Regions from separate parts of the Rhodopseudomonas parapalustris genome, predicted to be linked through region 2. Evidence: predicted binding sites of a transcription regulator. Region 2 holds the regulator's gene; each other region holds the start of a gene.
What was found. Region 2 encodes PhoB, which activates phosphate uptake and scavenging genes when phosphate is short. Its sites were predicted from a motif close to TGTCATNNANCTGTCAT; they were not measured.
Positions count from the first base shown of each region.

Region 1 (8,044 bases), on a different contig from region 2:
GGTGCCGTGGCGCGAGCGGCTGACCCTGTTCCGTGAGGCACTGTGGGGCCTGCTGCTGATCTTCATCGTGATGGGCGGCATCTACGGCGGCGTGTTCACTCCGACCGAAGCGGCTGCGGTCGCCGCGGTCTACGCCTTCATCGCGGCGGTGTTCATCTATCGTGATCTGAAGATCACCGACGTGCCGCAGGTGCTGCTGGATTCCGGCCGGGTGTCGGTGATGCTGATGTTCATCATCTGCAACGCGTTCCTGTTCGGCCATGTGCTGACCACCGCGCAGATACCGCAGGACATCGCCCGGCTGATCACCGACGCGCAATTGTCGCCCTGGCACTTCCTGCTGATCGTCAACATCATCCTGCTGGTCGCCGGCAACTTCATGGATCCGACGGCGATCGTGCTGATCACCGCGCCGATCCTGTTTCCGACCGCGATGCAGCTCGGGATCGATCCGATCCACCTCGGCATCGTCTATGTCGTGAACATGGAGATCGGGCTGGTGACGCCACCGGTCGGGCTCAACCTGTTCGTGGCATCCGGTATCACCGGCATGCCATTGATGCAGGTGGTGAAGGCGGCGCTGCCCTGGCTGATGGTGCTGCTGAGCTTCCTGATCCTGATCACATACGTGCCGATCATCTCGACCTTCCTGCCAGATCTATTATTCGGCAGCGCGATCAAGTAGCGGCGGGTTTGTTTCGGATGGGAAGCGCTTTGTTTCAACTCGTGAACGAAACGCTTCCTTTCCAAACCTTAAGTTGATTGCGGCGCGGCGTGGACCCATCTTCACGGCTACCCTTCCAGAGGAGGTTGCCATGAAGAAGGTTCTGCTCGCCGGCGTCGCTGCGCTGGTGTTCGCCGGTTCGACGGCGGCTTTTGCCGAGCATCGCGGCTGGTTCGATCATGGCCGGCACGCGTTCGACGCTCAGGATCGTAGCGCGTTCGCCGACGCCAAGATCGCGGCCGTGAAGGCTGGGCTGCGGCTCTCCCCGGATCAGGAAAAGCTGTGGCCGCCGGTCGAGGCCGCGGTGAAGGATCTGGTCAAGCTCCGGATCGACCGCGCCGAGGCGCGGATGAAATCCCGCGACGACGACCGCGATCCGCGCGACGGCGATCCGGTGATGCGGCTGCGCGACCGCGCCGATTCGATGGCTGCGACCGCGGCTGCGATGAAGAGGATCGCCGACGCGGCCGACCCGCTCTACAAGTCGCTCGACGACGGCCAGAAACGCCGGCTGCGCGTGCTGACCCGGATGGAGGGCGGCTTCGGCTGGCGCCACCATCATCACCGTTTCATGCACCGTGATGGCAACCGCGACGATGAGCGCGGCCCGCGTTGGGATCGCGGTGATCGCGGCGACCGCGACCGCGGCCCGATGATGGACCGCGGCGGCCCGATGGACGATGGCGACGGCCCGAGCAGGCTCTGAGGCTCCATTCAGAACAGGCTCCGGCGGGCCTCTATGCTCGCCGGAGCCTCGCTTTGCCGACTTGCCATGCGCCCTCGGCGCAGCACGAGCGGGGCGGTCCAGCGATCCCACCGCCGCGTCCGTCGGTTTCGAGCAAGGGCCGTGCGCATCAGCGCACGTCCAGGCGCGGTCTCGTCGCCTTGAAACACTCTGGACCGGCAGCGGTTTTTACGCGCCGAAGTTTCTCGTCACAGAACTGAAAAAAGTCGCCTGCATTGCTGGACATCACGGGTCGGCTTTGCTAAACGACGCCGTCCCCGCAAGGGACCCAGCCGAAACGGCTGCGGGCGCATAGCTCAGTTGGTAGAGCAGCTGACTCTTAATCAGCGGGTCCCAGGTTCGAGCCCTGGTGCGCCCACCAAAGCCACCCTTGAAGTCGCGAATTTGCATCAAAGGGTCGGCGCCGGTGGTGTCTTCATGCCACATCTGCGTGCATCACTTCCACGATCTCATCGATGTTCAACCGACATCAGGCGGCGCGGGTGACGCATTTGTCCGCGGCCCGTCAGGTCGGCGCGATGTGCTCGGCCGTCTCGGTGATCTTGGGACCGGGCGATTAGCGCGCAGGAGTTCTTCGTCCGCATTGCGACCTCGTAAACTCGCAGCAGAAGCCCATGGGGGTCGAACCAATCCGCCGTGTTCGCCGTTGGCTGTCGCAGCCGACCGCGCGCCATCCGGCGCATCGGCGGTTCGCGTCACCACGCTGTCACACAACGCGGCGACAGAGTGACGGCAACTCAATCGGGCACCCTCATGGACTATTTCAGGCGCTTCACCTTTCTGTTCTCGGCTCCCACCTTCGACGCGGATGATCTCGAAGGGCTTCGGTTCAACCAGATTGTCGCCGAGATCGAGCGCTCCGGCTTCGAGATCGTCAAGGCACGCAAGCTCGAAGATGCCGAGATCGCGGTGCAGACCGACGCCGCGATCGGCTGCATGGTGGTCGATTGGGGCAAGAAGGGGCTCGAGGGCAAGACCGCCGCGCTGATCAACCTGATGCGCCGGCGCGGTCTGGATTTCCCGATCGTGCTGTTGATCCGCCGCAAGCGGTTCGAGGAAGTGCCGGTCGAGGTGCTGGATTTCATCGACGGCTACGTCTTTCTCTCCGAAGAGACGCCGACCTTCATCGCCCGCAATCTGATCAGCCGGCTGAAGCAATATGCCGACACGCTGAAGACGCCGTTCTTCGGCGCGCTGGTCGACTACGCGGAGGAGGGCAACCAGCTCTGGACCTGCCCCGGCCACAACGGCGGCATGTTCTACAGCCGCAGTCCGATCGGCCGGGTGTTCATCGAGCATCTCGGCGAGGCGGTGTTTCGCGACGACCTCGACAATTCGGTGCTCGATCTCGGCGATCTGTTGACCCACGAAGGGCCGGCGCTGCGTGCGCAGAAGGAAGCTGCGCAGATCTTCGGCGCCGAGAAGACTTACTTCGTGCTCAACGGCACCTCGACTTCCAACAAGGTCGCGCTCGGCGCGCTCGTCACCGACGGCGACCTCGTCCTGTTCGATCGCAACAATCACAAGGCGGCGCATCACGGCGCGCTGATGATGGGTGGCGGGATTCCCGTCTACATTCCGACCGTCCGCAATGCCTGGGGGCTGATCGGGCCGATGGCGTGGGACGCACTGGATGAAGAGGCGCTGCGCGAACGCATTCGCAGCCATCCATTGGTCAAGGACCCGGAAGCGTGGCGCAAGCCGCGCCCGTTCCGCGTCGCCGTGGTCGAGCAGTGCACCTATGACGGCACCATTCACAGCGCCGAGATGATCCTGCGCCGCATCGGGCACCTGTGCGACTACATCCTGTTCGACGAAGCCTGGGCCGGCTTCATGAAGTTTCATCCGTTGTATGCGGGCCGCTTCGCGATGGGGCTGGCGAATCTCGGTGACGATGCGCCGGGGATCATCGCGACGCAGTCGACCCACAAGCAGCTCGCCAGCTTCTCGCAGGCGTCGCAGATCCACATCAAGGATCGCCACATCCGTGGCCAGAAGCGGCGGGTGGAGCATCGGCGTTTCAACGAGAGCTTCATGCAGCACGCCTCGACGTCGCCGTTCTATCCGCTGTTCGCCTCGCTCGATGTCGGCGCGCAGATGATGAAGGGCCGCTCCGGCGAAGTGCTGTGGGACGATACTATCCGGCTCGGCATCGAGCTGCGCAAGAAGATCCGCGCCGTGCGGAGGGAGTTCGAGGAGAAGGAAGCGCGGCCGGAACGGCGCTGGTTCTTCGATCCGTTCGTGCCGGATCGGGTGACGATCGCGGACGCCGCGCGCGAGGGCGCGGTGCACGACGTCGCCTGGGAGGCGGTGAGCACCGATCAGCTCGCGACCGATCCGGCGTTCTGGAGGATCGCGCCGGGCGCCGCCTGGCATGGCTTCGCCGACATGGCGCCGGGCTTTGCCATGACCGACCCGAACAAGCTGACGTTGCTGACGCCCGGCTTCGATCGGGCCACCGGCCGCTACGCCGAGCACGGTGTGCCGGCGCCAGTAGTCGCGCAATATCTGCGCGAGAACCGCATCGTGCCAGAGAAGAACGATCTCAACTCGCTGCTGTTTCTGCTGACGCCGGGCGTCGAGGCGAGCAAGGCCGGCACGCTGATCAGCGGGCTGGTCGCGTTCAAGAAGCTGCACGACGACAACGCGCTGCTCGAAGACGTGATACCGGAATTCTGCCGGCGCCGGCCGGCGCGCTATGCCGGCGTGCGGCTGCGCGATTTGTGCGGGCAGATGCATCGGTTTTTCCGAGACGCCGACGTCAGCGCGCTGCAAGCCAAGCAATTCCTGCCCGAACATCTTCCCGAGATCGCGATGTCGCCGCACGCCGCGGCGCGCTTCTTGGTGCGCAACGACGTCGATTATCTGCCGATCAGCCAGATCGCGGGCCGGATCGCCACCACGCCGTTCGTAGTCTATCCGCCCGGAATTGCGACCATCGTGCCCGGCGAGCGGCTGAGCGAGCGGGCCAAGCCGATGCTCGATTACTTGCAGATGTTCGAGCGCAGCTTCAACGAATTCCCCGGCTTCGATGTCGAAATCCAGGGCGTCTATCGTGAGGCCGACGAAGCTGGGCGTGTTCGCCTCTACACCTACGTCGTGGCCGAATAGTCAGCTCGCCTGCATCTGTCGGAGTTGCCGTGGACAGCGTTTTGCCGATCCTGATCCGTCCGTCGCACGACGGCGATGTCGAGGCGATGCTCGACATCTATCGCTACTACATCCGGCGCGGTCTCGACGAAGGGATCGACGACCACGGTACGCCGCAACCCGACGACCTCAAGGAGCGGCGCAAGAACTTGCGCAACCGCCGCTTCCCGCATCTGGTGGCGATCCGCGGCGGGGCCGTGGTGGGCTATGCCTACGTCGTGCTGTTTCGGAAGCGGCCCGCCTATCGCCACACGGTCAAGCATTCGATCTATGTGCATCCGGATCATCTCGGCCGCGGCATCGGCAGGGACCTGATGCGCGAGCTGATCGATGCCTGTGCCGCGGCCGGCTTCCGTCAGATGATCGGCTATATCGACGCCGACAACACCGCGTCCCTCGGTCTTCACCACAGTTTCGGCTTCGCCACCGTTGGGCGGCTCCCCGGCGTCGCTTATCGTTACGGACGCTGGGCCGATACGGTGATGGTGCAGCGCTCGCTCGGCGCAGGCGCGACGATGCCTCCGGTGGTGTGACCGAGCGCAGCGGGTTCCACGGCTGCGACAGATCGATCCGCCGCGATTGTGTTACGTTATTGCGGATCGACATCGATGCGAACTGCGTGTTATCCGCTTGCCTCGACCCATGAGAGACACCGTGCCGCTGTTCGCCCGCATCTTCCGGCATCGCTCGCTGCGCATTTCGCGCCGTGCGATCGCTGTGCTCGTGCTGGCGACGTACCTTGTTGCGGGAGCCTTGCATGGCATTTGCGGTCTCGATCTAACCACTGGTTCCGCAACGGCGATCGTGACAATGGCGTCCTCTGGCGCCGATCATTCCGACAACGTGATCGCGGGCGAGCATCATTGTCACGGCTGCTTCTCGGTGTCGCTGCCGAGCCCGGGCGGTACGGCTGTCGCAGATCTAGTGGCCGGTGAAACGGCCGTACACCAGGATGCCGAGCGCAACAGCATCCTGCGCGTCATCGACCCCCCGCCACCGAAAGCTCTGATCTGAACATGACCGCTGGGCGCCTCGCGCCCTGAATCCGTCGTTCGTCAGGTCTACATCATGCAATTTTCGATCGCCACGCGGCTCGCGTGCGCGGCTGCTGTGCTCGCCAGCTGTGTGCTGGCAGGAGAGGCGCGCGCGCAAACGCTGACCATGGGCAGCGCGCTGCAGCGCGCGCTCAACGCCAGTCCGCGGCTCACGGCCGCCGAGCGCGACATCGGCATCGCGCGGGGGCAACGCATCCAATCCGGCGCGTTGATCAATCCCGCGATCTCTTACGAGCAGGACAATTCGTTCGGCTCCGGCGCCTATCGTGGCACGCGCGCGGCCGAGACCACGCTGCAGATCAGCCAGATGTTCGAATTGTGGGGCAAGCGCGACGCCCGCATCGCCGCCGGGCAGGCCGGGCTCGACGCGGCCTCGATCGGCCGCCAGGCGGTCCGCCTCGAAGTGCTGTCGGAGACCGCGATCGCCTTCGTCACCGTGCTCGGCCTGCAGCGGCGGATTCAAATTCTCGACGAGCAGATCGCCGCGATCGACTCGATTACGCCGCTGCTGCAGCGCCGGGTCGAAGCCGGCGCGTCGTCTGTCGCTGAAACCGGCCGGGCGGAGGTCGCTTCCGCCTTGGTGAAGGCGGATCGCGAGCGCACCAAATCGGCGTTGCACACCGCGCGCCGCGAGCTGGCGATCCTGATGGGAGATTCTTCACCGCGATTTTCGTCCGTGTCCGGCCGCCTCGAGGCGATCGGCAAGCCGCCGTCGTTCCGTTCGGTAATCGCGGCGATCGACGCCAACCCGCAATTGGTTCGCTGGAAGGCCGTGTACGCCCAGCGCAATGCCGAGCTGCTGCTGGCGCGGCTGAAGCCGTATCCGGACGTCACCGTGTCGGCCGGGGTGCGGCGCTACAACGAAACCGGCGACAGCGCCGTGCGGCTTTCCGTATCGGTTCCGATCCCTCTGTTCGATCAGAACCAGGGCAACATCCTGTCGGCGCAGGAAAACCTGGCGAAGATCGCGGCGGAGCGCCAAGCCAATCGCAACACGCTGATCGTCGTCGCCGGTCGCGCCTACGACTCGCTGCAGGGATCGCTGCGCGAACTGGCAATCCTGCGCGATGCCGCGATCCCGAAAGCCAGGGGTGCGGCGACCGCGATTTCCGAAGGCTACGGCCAGGGCCGCTACTCGCTGCTCGAAGTTCTCGATGCGCAAGCCAGCGTCGCCCAGGCGCGGCTGCGCGAGCAGGAGGCGCAGCAGAATTTCCACGTCGCCGTCGCCACCATCGAGGGACTGGTCGGCAATCCGTTCGCCTTGGCGCGGGGAGGCGCACGATGATGAAGCCGCTCCTGATAGTTTGCGGCGGCGCCGCGATGTTCGTCCTCGGTGCGGCGGTTTCCGCCTACGCACCGGTCGGATCGCGCCAGCCGGCGCGGCAGGTTGAGATGAAGACCGAGGGCCATGCCCACGCCGGGGGCGAGAAGGGGCATGATCACGACGGGCACGACGAAGAGGGCAAGGTCGAACTGAGTGACGCCAAGGTGGCGGCGTCGGGCATCGAAATCCGAACCGCCCAGGCCGAGACGCTGCGCGACTCGCTCGTCCTCAACGGCATCCTGCAGCCCAACCAGGAGAAACTGGTTCAAGTCACACCGCGGTTTGCAGGCGTGGTGCGCGAGATCAAGAAGCGGATCGGCGATGCCGTCGAGAAGGGCGAGCTGCTCGCCAGGATCGAGAGCAATCAGAGCCTCAGCGTGTACGAGATGCGCGCGCCGATCTCCGGCATGGTGATCGACCGTCAGATCTCGCTCGGTGAATACGCCTCGGAGCAGAAGCCGGCGTTCATCGTCGCCGACGTCTCCACCGTGTGGGTCGATTTCTCGGTATATCGCCGCGACCTGCCGCGGGTGCGGATCGGCGACAAGGTGCTGATCGATGTCGCCGATGGCGGCAAGCCGATCGAGGCGAGCCTGTCCTACATCTCGCCAGTCGGCAGCAGCGACACCCAGAGCGCGCTCGCCCGTGCCGTGGTGCCCAACGACGGCTTGCGCCTGCGTACCGGGCTGTTCGTATCGGCGCGGCTGATCCTCTCCGCAAAGCAGGTCGCGGTCGCGGTGCGCGCCTCGGCGATCCAGAGCGTCGAGAGCCGCAGCGTAGTGTTCGTTCGCAGCGGTGACGACTTCGAGGTGCGTAACGTGCAGCTCGGCGCACGAGACGCCGAGAACGTCGAAATCGTATCCGGCCTGCAGGCCGGCGAGCGCTATGCGAGCGCCAATAGCTTCGTCGTTAAAGCGGAACTCGGCAAGGGATCGGCGTCGCATGAGCATTGATGTGATCCGGCTGACCGCAGGAGGCTGCGCATGATCGACAAGGTGCTCGCCTTCTCCGTCCGCCAGCGCTGGCTGGTGATGATCGGCGCGCTG
Region 1 covers NZ_JAMKBZ010000003.1:119,795-127,838, reverse strand. The annotation lists gene M9H71_RS04090 (TRAP transporter large permease) at 1-685, shown strand, start outside; gene M9H71_RS04085 (Spy/CpxP family protein refolding chaperone) at 816-1,430, shown strand; tRNA gene M9H71_RS04080 (tRNA-Lys) at 1,755-1,830, shown strand; gene M9H71_RS04075 (Orn/Lys/Arg family decarboxylase) at 2,223-4,580, shown strand; gene M9H71_RS04070 (N-acetyltransferase family protein) at 4,610-5,152, shown strand; gene M9H71_RS04065 (hypothetical protein) at 5,274-5,633, shown strand; gene ihpA (divalent metal ion exporter subunit IhpA) at 5,688-6,959, shown strand; gene ihpB (divalent metal ion exporter adaptor subunit IhpB) at 6,956-7,951, shown strand; gene M9H71_RS04050 (efflux RND transporter permease subunit) at 7,982-8,044, shown strand, end outside.
Region 1: the regulator PhoB is predicted to act here: its motif matches at 2,163-2,179, upstream of M9H71_RS04075 (Orn/Lys/Arg family decarboxylase).

Region 2 (8,044 bases):
CCTTGCTGGGCGCGAGTTGCGGCGGGGTGGCGATCTTGAGCTTGAAGTCGAAGCGCTGTGCGGCGTGAGCGAACGACGCCAGCACGTTATTGTCGTCGCCGGTCCAGGCGATGGTGCGTCCCTTGATCGGGCCGCGATGCTCCTCGAACGTCATCACGTCGGCCATCACCTGGCACGGATGCGACTTGCGGGTCAGGCCGTTGATCACCGGCACGGTGGCGTTGGCGGCGAGCTCCAACAGCGCCTCGTGATTGAGGATGCGGATCATGATGATGTCGACGAAGCGCGACAGCACCCGTGCGGTGTCGGCGATGGTCTCGCCGCGGCCGAGCTGCATTTCGGTGCCGGTCAACATGATCGACTCGCCGCCGAGCTGGCGCATGCCGACGTCGAACGACACGCGGGTGCGGGTCGACGGCTTGTCGAAGATCATCGCCAGCGTCTTGCCGGCGAGCGGCTTGTCGGCATCGGCGTTCGCCTTGCGCTTCGCCTTCATGGCGACGGCGGCGGCGAGCATGTTGCGCAGTTCCGAGGTCGGCAGTTCGGTGAGATCGAGGAAGTGCCGCGGCATGTTGTTGCTCATCACACCGCCTCCTTCTGCGCCGCCTGTCCGGCAAGCGTGACGCAGGCGCGCTCCAAACGGCCGATCGCCTCGTCGAGCTCGGCTTCGCTGACGATCAGCGGCGGCAGCAGGCGCACGACGTTGTCGCCGGCACCGACGGTGAGCAGCTTCTCGGCCCGCAGCGCCGCGATCAGTTCCGGCGACGGCACCACCGCCTTCAGGCCGAGCAGCAATCCTTCGCCGCGGATCTCGCTGACGACCCGAGGATGCCGATCGACGACGCCGGCGAGCTTCTGCTTCAGCAGCAGCGACATCTTCTTAACGTGGTCGAAGAATCCCGGCTGCAGCATCACATCGAGCACCGCATTGGCGACCGCGACCGCCAGCGGATTGCCGCCGAAGGTCGAGCCGTGCGCACCCGGCGCCATGCCCTTCGCGGCTTCGGCGGTCGACAGACACGCGCCGATCGGAAAGCCGCCGCCGAGTGCCTTGGCCAGCGCCATGATGTCAGGCGCGACGCCGAGCCGCTTATAGGCGAACAGCTCGCCGGTGCGGCCCATGCCGGTCTGCACTTCGTCGAAAACCAGCAGCAGGCCGTGCGCGTCGCACAGCTCGCGCAAGGCCCGGAAGAACGCCAGCTCAGGCGAACGCACGCCGCCCTCGCCCTGCAGCGGCTCGATCAGGATCGCCGCGGTCTCCGGACCGATCGCCGCCTTCACCGCGTCGATGTCGCCGAGCGGAAGCTGGTCGAAACCTTCGAGCGGCTTGCCGTAGCCTTCCAGGTACTTTGCCGAGCCGGTGGCGGCGAGCGTGCCGAGCGTGCGGCCGTGGAACGCGCCTTCGAAAGTAATCACCCGGGTGCGCTCGGGCGCGCCCTTCGAGAAGTGATAGTGCCGCGCCATCTTCAACGCGCACTCGACCGCTTCGGCGCCCGAATTGCAGAAGAACACCATGTCGGCGAAGCTCTGCTCGCACAGCCGCTCCGCCAGCCGTTCGCCCTCAGGGCTCTTGAACAGGTTGGAGACGTGCCACAGTTTGGTCGCCTGCTGCTGCAAGGCTTCGACCAGATGCGGATGGCAATGGCCGAGCGCGTTGACGGCGACGCCACTGGTGAAATCCAGATAGCGCTCACCGTCGGTCCCGTGCAGCCATACGCCCTCGCCGCGCTCGAACGCGACATCCGCTCTGGCGAAAACCGGGAGGAGATGGGACGTTGCAACGCTCTGAGACATAGCCGATCCGATCGGAAAAAAGCGGGCCGCCGGCCGGACGCGTCACGCGCATGACACGAACGCAGTCAGGGACAACGTACCCCGGAAACGAAACGTGCCGCCTTTCCAGGCGGCACGTGGCATTATTTTAGAAGCGTCGAACTCACTGTCAACACGGAGCTTCGACGAAGTGCTGCCAGAAAAGCACTACTTCTGCAGTTTGTTGTGGCTTCGCGGACTCACTCACAGGAGAAGGTGTGGACGCACCGGGTCGGACTCTTGCGCCCGAGTCACGGCATATTGTAGCCTTTTGCCTGTCGGGTACGACATCTCGTGCGCGGTTTGTAATCCATTTCGAGTTCTCGGATGAGGCGTAACGCCGGGGCGGCAAGGGTCGTCCGGCGAGCGCTAAGGGATTCTGACAGCAGAGATTTTGACGACCTCACAGCCGCGGTTCCGCGCCGCCCTTCGGCGCCCGCGGCAGGAAGGGATAGAACTATGACGGCATTGACCTGGACCGACGAGCGCGTCGAGCAGTTGAAGAAATTGTGGGAGGGCGGGCTGTCGGCGAGTCAAATTGCCGCTGAGCTGGGTAACGTCACCCGCAACGCCGTGATCGGCAAGGTCCACCGCCTCGGCCTGTCGGGCCGGGCCAAGAGCCCGACCTCGGCAGCTCCGCGGCCGCGCAAGGCGCGTCCGGTGCAGCAGATGATGAGGGTGAACCGTCCGGTGGCCCGTGGCAACACCGCCTTGGCACACGCCTTCGAAGTCGAAGCGGAGCCGGATCCGGTCACGTTCGACAACGTGGTGCCGATGAACCAGCGGCTGTCGCTGCTCGAACTCAACGAAGCCACCTGCCACTGGCCGGTCGGCGATCCGTCGAGCCCGGAATTCTTCTTCTGCGGCGGCAAGTCTCTGCCGGGCCTGCCGTACTGCGCGCATCACTCGCGCATCGCCTATCAGCCGGTCGGCGACCGCCGCCGCGCTGCGCCGAAGACCACCCGCTAGACTGACGCCGCCAGCCCAAGGCCGCGGCAAACCGCGCTCGCGCAGCGCAGGGCTGCGCGGCCCTGCCAAACTGTCATCGCCCGCAAAAGCGGGCGGCCCAGTATGCCAGAGCGTCCGTTACTTCCCGCCCACTTACTGTAATCCTGAATCCTCCGCTTGCGCGGAGGATGACGCTGCTATGTTGGGCTAAGGCCGCGGCCGAACGATTGCAAAAGCGGTAGGGTCGGCAAAGTCGCGCCGTGCCCACGGATTACAACATCACGCTCGCGGTCATCGTGATTTGAAAAGAGCCTTTTGGTGGGCACGCTTCGCTTGGCCCACCAACATCGCAAACCTGCTAACAACTACGATGGGCTGCCTTCCACCTTGGCGAAGCGGTCGTCGAGAGCGTAGCCGGCGCCGCGGACGGTGCGGATCGGATCCTGCTCGCGGCCGATATTGAGCAGCTTGCGCAGGCGCCCGATGTGGACGTCGACCGTGCGCTCGTCGATGTAGATGTCACGGCCCCAGACGCCGTCGAGCAGCTGCTCGCGGCTGAACACCCGGCCCGGATGCTCCAAGAAGAACTCGAGCAGGCGATATTCGGTCGGGCCGAGATCTATCGGCCGGCCTGAACGCGCCACCCGACGCTTGTCGCGGTCGAGTTCGAGGTCGCCGTAAGCCAGCACGGTAGCAAGCCGCTCGGGCGCTGCGCGGCGCAGCAGGCCCTTCACCCGTGCCAGCAGTTCCGGCACCGAGAACGGCTTGACGATGTAATCGTCGGCGCCGGTCGCGAGACCGCGGACCCGCTCACTCTCCTCGCCACGCGCCGTCAGCATGATGATCGGCAGTTGCTTGGTTTCCGGCCGTGCCCGCAGCCGGCGGCACAGTTCGATGCCGGACAGGCCCGGCAGCATCCAGTCCAGGACTACCAGGTCGGGAATCCGTTCCTTCATCCGGGTGTCGGCGTCGTCACCGCGCGCCACCGTTTCGACCTCGTAACCTTCAGATTCCAGATTGTATCGCAGCAGCGTCGTCAGCGCTTCCTCGTCTTCGACTACCAGAATGCGCGCAGCCATCGTCGTCCTCGTCTCAGTGTCGTCTCGATACGCCCCTGGCGGCCGGCCCGGCGGGCCGGCGGCCAGATCTGCGTCAGTTACCGGGGGTCGCGTTCGCGAAGGTGGTCATATCGCCCTTCGGACGCTTGTCCATGATCTGCTGACCCTCGATCATGTAGAACACCGTCTCGGCGATGTTGGTCGCATGATCTCCGATCCGCTCGATGTTCTTGGCGCAGAACATCAGGTGGATGCAGAACGAGATGTTCCGCGGGTCTTCCATCATGTAGGTGAGCAGTTCCCGGAACAGCGACGTGCAGATCGCGTCGACTTCCTCGTCGCCGTTCCACACCACCATCGCGGCCGGCAAGTCGTGCGCCGTGTAGGCATCCAGCACCGCCTTGACCTGCGACTGCACCAGATCGGTCATGTGCTCGAGGCCGCGGATCAGCTTCAGCGGATGGAAGTCGCTGTCGATCGCGTTGACACGCTTGGCGATGTTCTTCGACAGATCGCCGATCCGCTCCAGATCGGTGGCGACCCGCATCGCGCCGACGATGTCGCGCAGGTCGACCGCCATCGGCTGACGTCGGGCGATGGTGAGCACCGCGCGCTCTTCGATATTGCGCTGCATCTGATCAATCTCGGCATCGGCCGCGACCACGCGCGAGGCCAGCGCGACATCGCGCCGGATCAGCGCGTCGACGGAGTCGACGATCTGGCGCTCGGCCAGGCCGCCCATCTCCGCGACCTGCCGGGTGAGTTCCTGCAGATCGCCGTCGAACGCCTTGGTGGTGTGTTCGAATCCCATATCCGTGCTCCTCGCCCGCGGCGTCAGCCGAACCGGCCGGTGATGTAGTCCTGGGTGCGCCGATCGCTCGGCGAGGTGAAGATCTTGTTGGTCGGGCCGAACTCGATCAGCTCGCCCAGATACATGAAGGCGGTCGATTCAGACACGCGCGCCGCCTGCTGCATGTTGTGGGTGACGATCGCGATGGTGTACTGCTCCTTCAGCTCGTCGATCAGCTCTTCGATCTTGGCGGTGGAGATCGGATCGAGCGCCGAGCACGGCTCGTCGAACAGGATCACTTCCGGCCGCACCGCGATGGTACGCGCGATACACAGCCGCTGCTGCTGACCGCCGGACAGGCTGAGACCGGAGGCGTTGAGCTTGTCCTTGACCTCGTTCCACAGCGCGGCGCCGCGCAGCGCCTTTTCGACCCGCCCGTCCATTTCCGATTTGGAGATCTTCTCGTACAGGCGGACGCCGAACGCGATGTTCTCGTAGATCGTCATCGGGAACGGCGTCGGCTTCTGGAACACCATGCCGACCCGGGCGCGGAGCAGGTTGAGGTCGAGCTTGGGGTCGAGAATGTTGGTGGTGTCGAGCAGCACCTGCCCCTCGGCGCGCTGTCCCGGATACAGGTCGTACATCCGGTTGAAGATGCGCAGCAGAGTCGACTTGCCGCAGCCCGAGGGGCCGATGAAAGCGGTGACCCGGTTGGCGGCGAGCGCGAGATTGATGTGCTTCAGCGCGTGGTTCTGGCCGTAGTAGAAATTGAGGTCACGCACGGTCACCTTGGCCGGGCCGTCCGGCTGGGCGCCGATCAGCGGCATCGCGGACGGAACGCTGGTGGCGATCGAGATCTCGGTCATTTCGTGGTCCTCTCGGCGCCGATGATGCGCGCGCCAATGTTCAGGGCAAGCACGGTGAGGGTGATCAGCAGCGCGCCGGTCCAGGCGAGCTGCTTCCAGTAAGCGTAGGGGCTCTGGACGAAGTTGTTGATGGTAACCGGCAGGTTGGCCATCGTCTTGGTCAGATCCAAGCTGAAGAACTGGTTGCTGAGCGCGGTGAACAGCAGCGGCGCGGTCTCGCCGGCGACGCGGGCCGTCGCCAGCAGGATGCCGGTGATCAGACCGGCGCGCGCCGCCCGATAGGCGATCCGGCGGATCACCAGCGAGCGCGGCAGACCGAGCGCGGAGGCGGCTTCGCGCAGTGAGCTCGGCACCAGCAGCAGCATGTCCTCGGTGGTGCGCACCACCACAGGGATCACGATCACCGCCAAAGCCAGCGCACCGGCGAGCGCCGAGAACCGGCCCATCGTCACCACCACCGCGCCGTAGATGAACAGGCCGATGATGATCGACGGCGCGCTGAGCAGGATGTCGTTGATGAAGCGGATCACCGAGGTCAGCTTGTCGTGCTTACCGTATTCGGCCAGATACGTGCCGGCGAACAGCCCGAGCGGCGCGCCGATTCCGACGCCAAGAATGGTCATCAGAACCGAGCCGACGATGGCGTTGAGCAGACCGCCGGTGGTCGAGCCCGGCGGCGGCGTGTTCTGGGTGAGCACTTCGAGATTGAGGCCTGCGAGGCCGTTCCAGAACAGCGTGAACAGGATCAGCGCGAGCCAGGTGACGCCGAACAGTGCGGCAGCCGAGCACAGCACCTTGATCACCACGTCGTTGCGATGACGCCGCTTGTAGATCGGATTGTCGAGGTGGATCGGCGTCATGTTACTTGCCCGCCTTCAGTTCGAGCCGCAGCAGCAGCAGCCGGGCGGCCGCCAGCACCAGGAAGGTCAGAATGAACAGCAACAGGCCGAGCAGGATCAGGCCCGATTGATGCAGGCCGTCGCTCTCGGCGAATTCGGAGGCGATCGCCGCCGAGATCGTGGTACCGGGCGAGAAGATCGACCCGGTGATCCGGAACGAGTTGCCGATGATGAAGGTGACCGCCATGGTCTCGCCGAGCGCACGGCCGAGCGCCAGCATCACGCCGCCGATCACGCCGACCCGCGTGTAGGGGATCACCACGCTGCGCACCACTTCCCAGGTCGTGCAGCCGACGCCGTAGGCTGCTTCCTTCAGCACCGGCGGCACGGTCTTGAACACGTCGACCGAGATAGCGGTAATGAACGGCAGCACCATGATGGCGAGGATCAGCGCGGCGTTGAACAGGCTGAGATAGGACGGCGGGCCGGCGAAGATGTCGTTCAACACCGGGATATCGGCGAAGATCGCGATCATGAACGGCTGGAAGTGATAGGCCAGGAACGGCCCGAGCACGAAGAAGCCCCACATGCCGTAGATGATCGACGGGATACCTGCGAGCAACTCGATGGCGAGGCCGATCGGGCGGCGCAGCCACATCGGGCACAGCTCGGTCAGGAAGATCGCGATTCCGAGACCGACCGGGATCGCGATCACCATCGCGATCAGCGAGGTCACCAGCGTGCCGTAGATTGGGCCGAGTGCACCGAGGACCGGCGGATCGTTGGCCGGCGCCCAACGCGCGGTGGTGAGGAACGAGAAGCCGAATTCACGGATCGCGGGCCAGGCACCGACGATCAGGGAGACGATGATGCCGCCGAGGATCAGCAACACCGAAATCGCGCAGGAGCGCGTCGTCCAGTAGAAGGCCTTGTCGCCGAGCTTGAAGGCGCTGAGCGCCTTGGCCCGATCGTAAGGTCCGGCAGCCGCTTGCAATCCGGTCGTCTCAACCGCCATATCCGCCACGCTAACTCTCCCTATGCCTTCTGCAGGGCCGAAACCGCGCTTCGCGGCTGGAGATTTCTGAATTGAAACCGGATGCGCGATCGATCGTCGCGCCTGCACCGACTGCGGTGCAAAACCGGAGTCCGAGAAATCCGTCCCTCGGATTCCGTCGCTCGCGTGAACGTCGTGCTGCGACCCGGACGGAGCCGGATCGCAGCTTCGACATTCAGCCTATCAGCTCTTGATGTCCGCAGCCCAGGTCTTCTCGATCAGCTTGACGACCGGTTCCGGCATCGGGATGTAGTCGAGCGCTTCGGCAGCCTTGTCGCCGTTGGTGAACGCCCACTTGAAGAACTTGATGGCTTCGGCGGAGGCAGCCTTGTCGACCGGCTCCTTGTGCATCAGGATGAAGGTCGCGGCAGTGATCGGCCACGACGCGTCACCGGGCTGGTTGGTGAGGATCAGGTAGTAGCCCGGAGCCTTCGACCATTCGGCGTTCGAAGCGGCGGCCTGGAAGGCGGCCATCGTCGGCTGCACGGTCTTGCCGACGCTGTTCACCATCGCCGTGTAGGTCAGCTTGTTCTGCTTGGCATAGGCGTATTCGACATAGCCGATCGAGTTCTTGGTCTGACCGACGTTGCCGGCAACGCCTTCGTTGCCCTTGGCGCCGACGCCGACCGGCCACTCGACCGCGGTGCCTTCACCGACCTTGCTCTTCCACTCCGGGC
Region 2 covers NZ_JAMKBZ010000010.1:129,894-137,937, reverse strand. The annotation lists gene argF (ornithine carbamoyltransferase) at 1-583, opposite strand, end outside; gene M9H71_RS11495 (acetylornithine transaminase) at 583-1,794, opposite strand; gene M9H71_RS11490 (GcrA family cell cycle regulator) at 2,272-2,781, shown strand; gene phoB (phosphate regulon transcriptional regulator PhoB) at 3,126-3,839, opposite strand; gene phoU (phosphate signaling complex protein PhoU) at 3,913-4,629, opposite strand; gene pstB (phosphate ABC transporter ATP-binding protein PstB) at 4,653-5,474, opposite strand; gene pstA (phosphate ABC transporter permease PstA) at 5,471-6,334, opposite strand; gene pstC (phosphate ABC transporter permease subunit PstC) at 6,336-7,337, opposite strand; gene pstS (phosphate ABC transporter substrate-binding protein PstS) at 7,551-8,044, opposite strand, start outside.

Region 3 (8,044 bases), on a different contig from region 2:
GGTGATCGCCGCGAATGCGGTCCGCATCACCTCGGGATCGCGTTCGGCCACCGGCTTGGCGATCGCATCGTCAATTCGAGCGCGCAGCGCCTTGTGAGTCGACATCGCCTGTCCGGCGGCAGCGATGGCACCTTGGGCAGCGCTCATTTCGGGCACGTCGCGCATCAGCACCAGCGCCTCGTCGAACGCCGCGTCGCCCACGGTCCGCGCCTGCGCGATCGCACTGCGGCGCTTGTCGTCGGCCGGCCCCGGTGCATGCAACGCCGAATTGCTGAGGCCGCGCTCGACCGCCCAGCGTCCGGCGCTCTTGAGCAGGAGTTCGGAGATCTTGGTGACCTCGAGAAACGCTTCGGACTGCTGACGCCTTACGAATGCGTCATAAGCCTGAAGCCCGGCGAAGACCATGGCCGTGGCCGCCAGCACCAACACCACGGTCGGCAGCATGACGCGAATTCTCAAGTTCATTGCAAACTCCCGGCACAACTCCAACACCAACGGCGAAGTTTGCGGCCGGACCGCACGGCGCATGGCCATGCAGCATCCCTCGTCGAAAAGGCTCACGCCTCTCCGGGTTGGTTCCCGCGCAACGATCGCAACGGCTCAACACTACCTGCGCGAGTATCAATTTTCGTTAATCGCGGACTACGTAAGAATCCTCAGCGACACGGGACGAAGACGCAAGTTGCGGGTTACTTGCTAGCCTTGAAATACCAGGGCGCCGCCGTCGTGCGAAACGGCGGCGCCCTGGTCGTAACCGTTACTGACGACAGCCACGTCAGGCGGCACGGATCGTATCGAGGAATCGGGCGACTTCGCGCCGCAGCAGGCTGCTGTCGCCGGCGAGCGACTGCGCCGCCGCCAGCACCTGCGAGGACGCCGTGCCGGTGTCGCCGGCACCGCGCTCGACGTCGGCGATGTTGGTCGTGACTTGGCTCGTGCCGCGCGACGCCTGCTGGATGTTGCGCGAGATTTCGCGGGTGGCGGCGCCCTGCTGCTCGACCGCGGAGGCGATCGAGGCGGCGATCTCGGAGATGTGACCGATGGTGTCGGTAATCTCCTTGATGGCCGTCACCGAGTCTCCGGTGGCCGACTGGATGCCGCTGATCTGCGCGCTGATCTCGCCGGTGGCTTTCGCGGTCTGTTCGGCGAGCTGCTTGACCTCGGCGGCCACGACGGCGAAGCCGCGGCCGGCCTCGCCCGCACGCGCGGCTTCGATTGTCGCGTTGAGCGCGAGCAGGTTGGTCTGGCCGGCGATGGTGTTGATCAGTTCGACCACGTCGCCGATCCGCGTCGCGGCCTTGGCGAGTTCTCCGACCCGGTCGTTGGTTCGCTGCGCCTGCCCCACCGCCTCGTTGGCGATCCGCGAGGAGTCCTGCACCTGACGACTGATCTCATTGACCGAGGCCGACATCTCCTCGGTCGCGGTGGCGACCGACTGAACGTTGGACGAGGCCTCTTCCGACGCCGTGGCGACCATCGAGGTCAGTTGCTGCGACCGCTCCGCCGTCGTCGTCAGCCTGGTGGCCGAGGCCTCCAGCTCGCTGGAGGCGGAGGACACCGTCTCGACGATCTTGCCGACCGCCGATTCGAACTTGTCCGCCATGTCGTTCATGTCGCGGCGCCGCGCCTGATCGGCACTGGCCTGATCCTCGGCACGCTGCGCGATGCTGCGCTTGAGTTCGCCCTGCATGGTGCGCAGCGAAGCGGCGAGCACGCCGACCTCGTCGGCCTGTTCGATCGCCAGCCTCTGGTCGAGATCGCCCTTGGCGATGCCGTCGGCGAAAGTGGCGCAGTCGCCGATCGGCCGGGCGATGCTGCGGGCCGCGAAGGCGATCACCGCGATGGCGATCACCACCACCAGGATTCCGGTGCCGAGCTGCCAGAACATCGCCGAATTGGCGCGATCGTTCAGCGCGGTGTCGAGCTCGTGGGCGGAGGCCAGCACGACGTTGCGCGGCACCGAGATCAGCACCGACCACGGCGTGCCGGTGCGACCGACCGAGATCGGCGCGTAGATCTCGACGTTGTCCCATTTGGGATCGTCGAGCACCTTGCCTTTGCCTTCGTTGACGATCGCCTGACTTTCGGCCCAGCGCGGATCGGCGCTGACCGCGCTCTTTCCGATCGATTCCGGATTGGCGCTGTTGGCGACGATCAGCCCGGTGTCGTTGAGGATCACGACTTTGCCCTTGCCGCCGAACAGCGAGCCATTGCTCTGCTGCGCCAGCTTCTGAACGAAGTCGAGATTGTAGTCGGCGCCGGCGACACCGACGAACTTGCCGTCGATCTTGATCGGCACCGACATCGTCGCCAGGAACACCGCCTTGCCCTGCACGATGTAGGGCAGCGGGCCGAGGATGTTCTCCTTGCCGGTCGCCTTCGGATTGATGAACCAGGCGCCCTTCACCAGACCGTTCGGGTGCCGCTCCTGGCTGTCGTATTCGACCAGCGGCTGCAGCGCGATCGAGCCGCTGGCGCTGCGGGTCCAGTAGGGAAGGAAGCGGCCGGTGCTGTCCGAGCCCATCGTCTGCCGGCCCTTGAAGGCGACGTCGTTGCCGTCGAGCGCATTCGGCTCCCAGGCCGAGTAGGTGCCGTTGAAGGCCGGGTTCTTTTCCAGCGTATTGCGCAGCACGGCGTTGAGCTGAAGGCGGCGGTTGCCGTCGGTGGTGCCGGCATTGTTCGGATCGGCCAGCACTTCGAAGGCGTGCGCCATGTTGCGTGCGGAGTCGAGCCCGAGGTCGAGCTCGGCCTTGATCTCGGCCGCTTTGGCGGTGGCGCGGTTGAGCAGGCTTTCCTTGGTCTGCTGATCGACCAGCTTCATCACCTCGGCGGCGACGTATTGATGCGTGCTCTGCGCGGACAGCACGCTGTAGCCGATCAGGATCAGGCTGGCGCCGGTCAAGCAGAGGCCTGCGACCAGCGCGATCTTCACCTGAATCTTGCGGATGGAATTGAACGAGAACGACATGGGGAACTCCTGGAGGGCCCCACACTGCTCGTGGCTTGTTTTGAATTACTTAAGTAAACGCCTCGTGCGGTTACGAGGACAAGTCGCTCCACACCAATACTTACGTCGAAGGCGAACGTGCCCAGCTATGCGCCACCGATCAGGATGCCCACGGCCAGCACGATGACGCCGCCGAGTACGATCTGGAACACGGCCTGCAGGAACGGCGTGTCCATGTACTTGGCGCGGACGTAGGCGATCACCCACAATTCGACGAACACCACCAGGGCGGCGATGCCGGTCGCGATCCAGAACGCGTTGGCCCAGCTATCGGGGACGAGATACGGCAAAGTGTGACCGAGACCGCCGAGCGTGGTCATCAGTCCGCAGATGCCGCCGCGCAGCCACGGCGAGCCGCGGCCGGTCATCGAGCCGTCGTCGGACAGCGCTTCGGCAAAGCCCATCGAAATGCCGGCGCCGATCGAGGCGGCGAGCCCCACCAGGAAGGTCGGCCAGTTCTGATGGGTGGCGAAAGCGGCCGCGAACAGCGGCGCCAGCGTCGACACCGAGCCGTCCATCAGGCCGGCGAGCCCCGGCTGGACGTATTGCAACACGAACATCCGCCGTGCGGCGTGGTCCTCGGCCTTGCGGGCGTCGGGGGTGAGGATCTTGTCGGTGAGCTGCACCGCGCGCTGCTCGTGGCGCTTTTCGAACTCGGCGAGGTCGGTGAGCAGCTTGCGGATATGGACGTCGGTGGCGCGTTCGGCGGCGCGCTCATAGAAGCGCTGCGCCTCGAACTCCATCGTCTCGGCCTCTTTGCGGATACGGTCGAGCGGCAGATTGCGGGTCAGCCAGATCGGGCGGCGGCGGATGAAGCCTTTGACGTCCTCGCGGCGGATCGGCGGCAGGTTGGGGCCGAACCGGTCCTCGTACATCCGCAGCAGCATGTGGCGGTGGCCCTTCTCCTGCTGCGCCATTTCGGTGAAGACGCGCGCGGAGTCCGGATAGCGCTCGGCGAGGTCTTCGGCGAATGCGAGATAGATCCGGCTGTCCTCTTCCTCGCTGGCGATCGCCACCGCCAGAATTTCGCGCTCGGTCAGGTCGGAAAACGCCTTCATCGCACCGCTCATCAATTTAGAACGCTTCTAAATAGAGTTGCCGCCCGCCTCTGTCAAAGCCGAAGCCGCGGCGGGGCGGGGCGGGGCGGCCAATCGGTCGCAGGGCAAGTCATCGCCGTTTCATCGATCCGTCAGGCCGCTGTGACGTCGCGCGGCCAAAAGACCGGCTTCCATTACAGGAGGCTGTTCATGCGAAAATTACTGCTCGGTTCGGTCGCGGTCTTTGCGCTGGCGACGTCCGCCGCGCTGGCGCAATCCGAAGGCGAATTCCCGGCGACCCTCGCCGGCCACGCCGTGATGCCGGCGACCTCGTTCATTGAGGCGCCGAAGGATGCGCCGGACGATCTGAAGACATCGGGCAAGTACACCACCGGCAAGCGGGTCGAAGCGCTCGGCAGCATCGAGGGCAAGTCCAACGGCCGGCCGACCGGCGTGTCGCTGCCGTTCCAGGGCCAGCCGCTGCAGGGGCACTCCGGCATCAAGAAGATGGATGACGGCAGCTTCTGGGTGCTGACCGACAACGGCTTCGGCTCGCGCTACAACTCGGCCGACGCCATGCTGTTTCTCAGCCATCTGAAGATGGACTGGGCCGGCAGCAAGGTCGACCGCGTCGGCACCGTGTTCCTGCACGATCCGGACAAGAAGGTGCCGTTCCGCATCGTCCACGAAGACACCGACCAGCGCTATCTGACCGGCGCCGATTTCGACACCGAAGGCTTCCAGATCATCGGCGACCGGTTCTGGATCGGCGACGAGTTCGGCCCCTACATCATCGAGGCCGACATGACCGGCAAGGTGATCGGCGTCTACGAGACTACCGCCGACGGCAAGCCGGTGAAGTCGCCGGATCACTGGTCGGTGCAGTCGCCCGGCGCGCCCGGTGCAACCTACACCGGCGTCAACCTGAAGCGCTCCAAGGGCTATGAAGGCTTCGCCGCCTCCAAAGACGGCAAGTTCCTGTACGGCCTGCTCGAAGGACCGCTGTGGGACGCCGACAAGAAGGACTGGGAAAAGGTCGACGGCAAGGAAGCCGCGCGGATCCTCGAATTCGACGTCGCGCAGAAAAAGTTCACCGGCCGCTCCTGGACCTACGTGTTCGAGCAGAACGGCAACGCGATCGGTGACTTCAACATGATCGACGCTACCCACGGCCTGGTGATCGAGCGCGACAACGGCGAAGGCACCAAGGACAAGGCATGCCCCGAGGGCAAGCCGGGCACCGACTGCTTCGCAAATCTCGCCAAGTTCAAGCGGGTCTACAAGATCGAACTGACCGATGCCGGCGCCGGCAAGCCGGTGAAGAAGATCGGCTTCATCGATCTGATGAACATCCGCGATCCCGACAAGAAGGCGAAGAAGCCGCTGACCGACGGCGTGCTGACGTTCCCGTTCTTCACCATCGAGAACGTCGATAAGGTCGACGACAGCCACATCATCGTCGGCAACGACAACAACCTGCCGTTCTCGTCGAGCCGCGATCCGAACAAGGCCGACGACAACGAGTTCGTGCTGCTCGAAGTCGCCGACTTCCTGAAGGCGAAGTAAGCGCTCAAGGCGAAGAAAAGCACTGGGTGGTTCCGGGGCACGCGTATCAGCGCGTGAACCCGGAACCTCGCGGTGATGATCAGAGGCGTCGCTTCAACATCTCCAGAGTCCGGGTTCGCGCTCTCTGCGCGCCCCGGAACGACGTTGCGACAGGAGGCTCGGCGTTCGGCGCTCCGAACCGCGCCCGTCGTCTTCACGCCGGCGACGACATCCAGCGGGTCAGCCGCGCGAACATGCCTTTGGCCGGCAGCGGCGGCGCGACGTCCGCCTGTTCGATGCGGTGCAGGAATTTCTCGAGGAACCGATCGTCGCTGGATTCGATCACCAGGAATTCATCGTCGCCAGTCGAGACGCTGTAGGCGTAGCACAGGTCGGTGGGACGCGTGGCCGCGGCCACCGTGGTCTTGGCGATCGTCACACCGTCAGGATCGATGTCGCGTGCGATCAGAGCGCGGGTCAACCACGCCAGATTCCCGACGAATTCCGGCTCGAATGCGATGGTGCCTTGCAGCATCACGGGCATGCGCTACCTCCCGACATTCACGCATCCCCCCCAGCTATCTATTGTCATCACCATCGCCGAAAAAGTTCAAGCGTTACGATCAGGCCGCGCGAATCTTGCGTAGGAAGTCTTCGACCGACGATTGCAGCGCAACAGACTGGCCGCCGAGCGCCTCCGCATGCGACAGCACCTCAGCGGCGGCATCGCCGGTCGCAGCCGCGGCCGAACTCACCCCACCGATATGATCGCTGATCTCGTTGGCGCCGGCCGCCACCGACTGGATGTTGAGAGCAATCTCGCGGGTGGCGGCGCCCTGCTGTTCCACCGCGGTCGAGATCGCCATGGTGATCTTGTTGATTTCGCCGATGGTCGCCGTGATACCGCCGATCGACTGCACGGCGCTCGAAGTCGACGCCTGCATCGCTGCGACCTGGGCCGAGATATCCTCGGTGGCCTTGGCGGTCTGGCTGGCCAACGCCTTCACTTCGCTGGCAACCACCGCAAAGCCGCGGCCGGATTCGCCGGCGCGCGCCGCCTCGATGGTGGCGTTGAGGGCCAGCAGGTTGGTCTGCGACGCGATCGAATGGATGAGTTGCACCACCTCGCCGATCTTCTCGGCACCGACAGATAGCTGCATCACGGTTTCGTTGGTCAGTTCGGCGTCGCTCACGGCGCGTCCGGCGATCGAGCGCGACTGCTCGACCTGACGTGAGATCTCCTGCACCGAAGCCGACAACTCCTCCGACGCCGCCGCCACGGTGCCGACCATGCTGGACGAGGAGTCCGAGGCGGAGCCGACCGCCGCGGCGCGGGTCGAGGCATCCGCCGCGGTCGAAGTCATCGACTGCGCGGTGGATTGCATCTGCCGGGTGGCGTCGGCGACGCTCATCACCACGCCGTTGACACTAGACTCGAACTCGTCGGCGATGCCGCGCATCAACGCGGCGCGCTCGGCGGCGGCGCGGCGCTGCGCCTCCTGCTCCTGCTGCTCGAGGCCGCGCATGCGCAGCGCATTGTCCTTGAACACCTGCACGGTGGCGGCCATCTCGCCAACCTCGTCGCGACGCTCCACGCCCGGGATGGCCGCATCGAGCTGCCCTTCGGCGAGGGCTTTCATCCGGGCACCGAGAGCGCCGAGCGGCTTGGTGATGCTGCGGCTGATCGCCCAGGCGACCACTGAACAGACCGCACCGATCCCGAGGATCGCGAGGCCGAGCCACAGCATCATCGGCCGCATCTTGGCATCGATGTCCTGCAGGTAAACGCCGGTGCCGACGAACATGTCCCAGCCGGGAATTGCGACAGCGTAGGACACTTTGCGCAGCAATTCGTCGCCGCCCGGCTTCTTGAATTCGTAGATCAGCGTGACATCGCCCTTGGCGGCGACGCCGTCGCGCAGCTCGCGGACAATCTTGCGCCCGGCGGTCTCGACGTCGAGCCGGTTGGTGCCGATCATCTTCGGATCGGCCATCAGCACGGTGGTGCCGTCCATCTGGTAGGCGAAGAAGTAACCGTTGGAGCCGTCGTAGGTCATGGTCCGGGCGCGCTGCTGAAACTCGGCGATCGCCTGGTCCTTGGTCAGCTTGCCGTCCGCGACCTGCTTCTGCAGCCCGATCGCCATGTTGAGCACGCTGTCGACCAGCGCCTTGGTCTGCTCCAAACGGCCGTCGCGCATCTCCCGTTGCAGCATCGACGCGGCGAACAGACCGGACGCCAGGAGGCCGAGCATCGCTACGGCGACCAGGATCCCGAGCTTCGGCGTGATGCGCAGATTGGTGACTTTCACAGTAGGGAGCTCCCGCGTACCTGAGACCGATCGGTCAAGCAGCGTTACGGCGGCAGAGTCTCTAATCGGTTTAAAGTGCTCCCAGTAGGAACCCGAGGGTAGTTTCCCGATCGACTAACTCATCGAACGACGAAGCCCCGGGCAGA
Region 3 covers NZ_JAMKBZ010000024.1:34,462-42,505, forward strand. The annotation lists gene M9H71_RS18875 (methyl-accepting chemotaxis protein) at 1-465, opposite strand, end outside; gene M9H71_RS18880 (methyl-accepting chemotaxis protein) at 776-2,968, opposite strand; gene mbfA (iron exporter MbfA) at 3,094-4,065, opposite strand; gene M9H71_RS18890 (esterase-like activity of phytase family protein) at 4,255-5,610, shown strand; gene M9H71_RS18895 (hypothetical protein) at 5,804-6,133, opposite strand; gene M9H71_RS18900 (methyl-accepting chemotaxis protein) at 6,213-7,898, opposite strand.
Region 3: the regulator PhoB is predicted to act here: its motif matches at 4,173-4,189, upstream of M9H71_RS18890 (esterase-like activity of phytase family protein).